2 regions of the Gorillibacterium terrae genome follow, and region 2 is predicted to be linked to the other one. Evidence: riboswitches for the same ligand, from Rfam matches in the RefSeq annotation. Region 2 holds a riboswitch; the other holds the start of a gene.
What was found. Region 2 has a riboswitch for cyclic di-GMP ahead of ACSEXS_RS14020 (methyl-accepting chemotaxis protein). Riboswitches for the same ligand answer to the same signal wherever they lie in the genome.
Positions count from the first base shown of each region.

Region 1: another riboswitch for cyclic di-GMP. It lies ahead of ACSEXS_RS01140 (chemotaxis protein CheX); the one in region 2 lies ahead of ACSEXS_RS14020 (methyl-accepting chemotaxis protein).

Region 1 is NZ_JBPPGI010000001.1:256,257-259,230, reverse strand. Features, by position in the region: gene ACSEXS_RS01150 (glycoside hydrolase family 94 protein) at 1-127, shown strand, start outside; gene ACSEXS_RS01145 (hypothetical protein) at 229-948, opposite strand; gene ACSEXS_RS01140 (chemotaxis protein CheX) at 1,087-1,542, opposite strand; cyclic di-GMP riboswitch class I at 1,623-1,708, opposite strand; gene ACSEXS_RS01135 (inositol monophosphatase family protein) at 1,982-2,845, opposite strand.
Region 2 is NZ_JBPPGI010000003.1:314,112-317,085, forward strand. Features, by position in the region: gene ACSEXS_RS14010 (hypothetical protein) at 1-301, shown strand, start outside; gene ACSEXS_RS14015 (glutathione peroxidase) at 393-881, opposite strand; cyclic di-GMP riboswitch class I at 1,136-1,221, shown strand; gene ACSEXS_RS14020 (methyl-accepting chemotaxis protein) at 1,309-2,974, shown strand, end outside.

The sequences.
Region 1 (2,974 bases), on a different contig from region 2:
CACCAACCCGAACCACGTCTCGAAGGGCGTCGCCAAGATGACGCTGGACGGCCGCGAGATCGAAGGCAATGTTCTGCCGGTGGTCGGCGACGGCGCTACGCATGAAGTCGAGGTCGTATTGGGCTGATTGATAGCCGTATCCGGTCATACCGGTAGGTAAGACAAAGGACCGCTTCCATTTGAGGAAGCGGTCCTTTTTGTATTCAAGGCCGAACTCTTCTGCACTGCCTACTCAACATCGATCTCCGCGAAGAGCTCGTCAAAGGATTTTCCATCGTTGATCCCATCGATGAGGCGGGCCAGGCCGGCTTGCCCCACCTTTCCGAACCAATGCCCCACTTCCGCATGGGCAATCGGATAACTCTTGTCCGAGCTCATTCGATTAAAGTCGTTTCGCTTGGAAATCGCTTGAAGCTTCTGCTTGTCCTGGGGACCGGCATCGAAGGACTTGTAATCGGGAAACCGATCATCGGCCAGCGTTGCCAAGCCTTCGTCAAACCAAGCGGGAATCCGATCCAGCTTGGCCCTCTTCTTCAATTCGGAATGCATCCTTTCATGGGCGATCACATCCTGGCTAAATCCGCTCGGTCCAACCACAATGTAATCTCCCCAGTACAGATGATACGTTTGTCCCGTCGAGTTCTGGGCATACCGCTTAACCATTTTGGGCGACTCCACGAACAGGAACGTCGGGTCGGCTTGAACCTCTCCGTAAAATCCCTTAATCCGTTCCTCGGATTCTTTGAGATCCTGCAAGAGTTGCTCACGGGTCATCTGCGAAATACTCGGGTCGATGTAAACCCGGTTCCCATAGGGAGTCAGGCTCGAAGAACCCGCGAACATCGCGTTGACGGGCTGGGGCGTCTTCAGGTAAAGCGAAATCGCCAACAGCAGAATCAACGAAGATAGGATTAGGAGTGCGGTCTTTCGTTTGCTCGGTCGTTTCATGAGGCTCCTGCCTTTCGGGTTCGCCTAAACGCGGCTCCCTCTTCTCCGGGAAGCATCTTCGGGTGAAGGACTGCGAATCGGTCGCGGTTCATCCCTTTCTACAAAAAAAACGCCGCTTGCTCGCGGCGTTCTCTCCCCTTAGCGGGTAATGACATAAATATCAAATGCTCCGTAAGAATGCAGATTGAGCGGAATGGACAAGGCCTTCACGCCGCCGGGCACTCCGGAGCGCTGCTCCATGAAAGCAGGCGGAGTAATATCCACGCAGATGCCCTGGTTGTAGAGGAGCGTGCTGGCGTTGCCGCTGATCATGTTGGCCAATTCGGAGATGGCGCTGCGGCTGATCTCGTCAAATTCAGTCAGGGAAAATCCCCCCATCATCGCTGAAGCGATTCGCAGCGCCACGGCTTCGGGGAACCCGAATACCACTTCGCCGGTCATGCCCCCGACGATGCCGATCTTCAGCCAGACGCGATCGTCGCCGATCTCGATCTGCTTGATGGTGAGCTCGCCCAGTGTCGGTTTGACCTGGATCAAGGATTCGATTACCGTACAGGAAGACATCAGAAACGGATTGATGTAAGCTGCTTGCATTTTTTCGCCTCTCTCACTCGCTGGAATCGTGCGAAACCAAGCAATAGCGGTCTTCCCGGTAGGGTCCAATGCCACTGTTGTTCGGCAACCCGGCCGCCGTAGGAACTGGTCCTTTAGGCCCGAGGCTTTGCGTCCCTGCCTTTCGGTAGGTTTGCCTTTTCGCATCAAGTTGTTAGGACCACAGTCCTGCCATTAGTCTAAGTATACTTTCCAAAAACCCATTAATCAATAGACTTCCTTCCCGTTTCCTGCAAGTCCTGTCCGGTTATGTCTCTGGTGGACGGATTTCGGAATACGGACTGCGAGCCGAGGGACCTAAGAGGGTGACCCTTCGCCGCCGAAGGCGACGCCTAAGGCCCGGCAGCATGCCAAAAAGGGCCTACCAAAAAGACAGACGGAAAACCGTCTGCCTTGGATAAGCCCCGTTCGTCCCGAGGCGCTATTCCATTCCCGTAGCTTCCGCCTGCTTCAACACATCGATCAGTTCGCCGTGGATGCCTCCGCTCGTTGCGACGATATTCCGGACGCCAAGGTGATACTCCTGCCCCGTCGTATCGGTTACCCGCCCGCCGGCTTCCTGAACGAGCAGCGAGCCTGCGGCGAGATCCCAGGCGTTGAGGTTGATTTCCCAGAAGCCGCTCAGCCGGCCGGCGGCGATATAGGCCAAATGCAGCGCGGCGGAGCCTCCGTTGCGGATGTTGCGCACGCGCGGCAGCACAGCCGTTAGGCCGCGCATGTTCACGGGCAGGGCCGCGACCGGATCGGTCGGGAAGCCGGTCGCGAGGAGGCTCTCGGCCAGCGCCGCCTCCGAGGAGACGTGGATGGGCTTGCCCCGCAGATAAGCCCCTTTGCCCTTCTCGGCGACGAACAGCTCATCCCGGGAAGGATCGTAGACAACCCCGACGATGACCTCGCCCTTGAAGGCCAGCGCGATGGAGACGGAGAAGAACGGAAAGCCGTGAACGAAATTGGTCGTGCCGTCGATGGGATCGACGATCCACAGGTAATCGGCGTCCCTCACACTCTCCAGCGCTTGGGCGGATGCGAGCGGACCGGGCTCTACTCCTTCTTCCCCCAAGAAAGAATGCTCGGGAAAATGCGTCATAATCAAGTTCTTGATCAGCTTCTCCGAGCCTTTATCGATTTCGGTCACCAGATCGGCCGGCGATGTTTTGGTACCCAGCGTGGTGTAGGCTCCCAGCTTGCTCTTGATCCACTCCCCGGCCTTGGCCGCCGTGTTGATGGCAACTGCGGTAAAGCTCTTCCCGCTTGCGGAATAATGGACATTAATCGGCTCAGCCATGAATCATCACTCATTTCGGTTAATCTCTTATTCCCCAGTATAGTAGAGTTGCTTCGCAAAAACTACCGGAGCTTCCCCCAAATTTCATCGTAAGCGGTGACAAAGGGCATGGGTGTTGCAGGCCCTATC
Region 2 (2,974 bases):
CCTGCTCTCCCACTACCGCTCGGCGGCCGGATGGCCTTCGGACTCGCCGGTCCAGGAGGAGCGGGTTCGGGACTTTCTCTATATCGACGAGGGGCTGGGCACCTACAGTGCGGCAGCCGAGCGGCTCTATGAGCCGGAAGCCTACCGCGGACTGCGGCTCAGCCACTTGCAGGCCTTCCACGAATCCCTCCTCGCCAACCTGCGGGAAGGCGCTGCGGAGATCGCCGCGGCGAAGCGGCAGTTGGAACGGGGCGGGCTGCACTACTGGCTCAGCCAGGCTTCGCAGACGAAGCCGGATTAACGCGCAAAGAGACCGCTCTCCGAAAGGGGAGAACGGTCTCTTTTTGTTCGAGGTCACGGAAAGGCGAAGTGTGCAGAATCGTCCTGTAAAATCACGACCGGTCGGCAAGCAGCTTGCGGACGGAGGCCTCGATCTTGTCGGGTGTATCCTTGGGAGCGAAGCGGCGAACGACGCGGCCGTCCCGGTCGATCAGGAACTTGGTGAAGTTCCATTTGATGGTGCGCGAGCCGAACAAGCCCGGAGCCTCTTGCGTCAGGTGACGAAACAGCGGATGGGCCTCCGGACCCTTGACGTCAATCTTGGCGAACAGGGGGAAGGTTACTCCATGATTCAGCTCGCAGGCCTCGGCGATCCGGCTGTCCTCGTCCAGCTCCTGGCCAAGGAACTGCGAGCTGGGAAAACCGAGTACGGCGAAGCCGCGGTCCTTGTACTCCTGATAAAGCCGCTCCAGTCCCTTGAATTGAGGGGCAAAGCCGCACTTGGTGGCGGTATTGACGATCAGGAGCGCCTGCCCCCGGTAGGGAGCCAGCGTCGTCGTCTCGCCGCGAATCGTCTTGACCTCATACTCGTACAGGCTCATGGTTCTCGCGCCTCCATTGGGTTGGTGTATCGAACTATTTTGTTTAATTATATTGTATACAATTTATATGGAGGCGTCAACTGAAGGGCTCGTGGGACTATGGGCCCGGATACAGCAGATTGATCCCTGACGATGCAAGAGGCCATTTGTGGAAAAAATGGCAGGGGGACTAGTCGCGGAAGGAAAAACGTGGTAAGTTAGTCCATGCAGGATTATTTTCACCTTAACCGGAAGACCCAGATCGAATCTTCCAACTGAATACTCGGCAAAACTATCGAAAGGTAGTGACGCAAAGCTATAGGGACTACTTCCGTATAGGAAATGTCAGCCAGTTGCAAGCTTTTATTCCCGCAAATTGGTGAACTATGGCTATTTAAGCCCATCGTTTGCCTTTTTTATTTTATATTGCCACTGAAGGAGCTTAAACATGGGGAAATCGGGAAGTTTAGACAAGAATCTGCAAACGAGGAAGACCCGCAAGAAAACGATAGCCGGAAGGAACATGCTGCTGACCAGTCTTTATATCTTTTTGACCGGTCTCATCCTCATCTTTTACAGCTATCACCTGGAAAGTAATTTGATGATGAAGCAGCTCCGCGCCGAGTCGCAGAAGACGATGGAAGCATTCGCCAAGACCATCTCCGCCGACGACGTCGCGCAGGCCAAAGCCAATCTGGACCCGGAATCACCGATACAAAAAAAACTGACGGAACACTTCGACCAGTTGTCCGCTACCCACCCGAACATCGCTCAAGGCTATATTTTTGGAGCGGAATTGAAGAATTCCAACCAGACCTCGATGATTGCCTTCCCAACCTCGCTCCTCACCGCCTTCAAAGACGCCAACCTGAAATTGGGAGATTACTATGAGCAGCCCAAGATCCATGCCGACGGGGTTGTCTCGATGAAGAAAACCAAGCACCTCAGCTTCACCAAGATTTATAAGGATGACTTCGGCTCGTGGCTGACGGTCCTGACTCCTTATCTGGATAAACAGGGAGAGGTGTACGCTTACATCGGTATGGATGTCGACGCCAGCCTCGTCCTTGCCGGAAAGAAGGAGTTGCTGACCAAGACGACCGTGGCTTTGGCCGTGACCCTGCTGGTGGTCCTAATCCTTCAGTACCTCACCAACCGCCGCACCTTCGCTCCGGTGCAGGACCTCATGCGGGCGCTCGAGCGCTTCAGCAAGGGAGACTTCTTCGTCCGGCTGAAGGAAAGCCCCGACGAGCTGGGCCAAGTCAACGCCAGCTTTAACCGGACGGTCGAGCAGATCGGAACGCTGGTGACGACGATCAAGGGCGTGTCGATCCAATCGGCGGACCAGTCGGAGCAGCTGTTCGCCACCGTTGAGGAAGGCAGCCAGAGCACCGGCGAGATCACGGGCCACATCGAGCTGATGTCGGAACGGATCGGCCAGCAGAGTATCGCCATCGGCGAGAGCGCAACGTCGCTCGAGGAGATCGCCATGGGCGTTCAGACCATCGCCGGCAATACGGCCGAGCTGTCGGAGACCTCCACCCGAATGATGCTTCAATCGGAGAAGGGCAACCGCAACGTCGAACGGGTCATCGAGCAGATGAACTCCATCCACGATTCGGTCAAGGGCTCGGTGGAGCTGATGGAGCAGCTGCAGCGGCGCTCCGAGGAAATCGGCGAGATCGTCCAAGTGATTACTCAGATCGCCTCCCAGACGAGCCTCTTGTCCCTGAACGCCAGCATCGAAGCCGCGCGGGCCGGGGAGAACGGCAGGGGCTTCGCCGTCGTGGCGAACGAAGTCAAGAAGCTCTCCGAGGAATCGAAGAACTCGGCGGAACGGATCGTCGAGCTGGTCGGGCACATCCGCCGGGAGACCCATATGGCCGTGCAGTCGATCGTTGAAGGCGAGCAGAACGTCGAGACCGGCATCGAGATCGTCAAGGAAACCGGCTCGCTCTTCAACGAAATTCTCGCCGCCACCGACCAGGTGACCACACAAGCCCAGGAAGTCTCCGCCGCGACCGAGCAGATGGTTGCGGAAACCGAGCAGATTTCCTACTCCTTCAAGCAATTGTCCGGCCTTGCCGAGCAGAATGCTTCCCTGTCCGTCGACA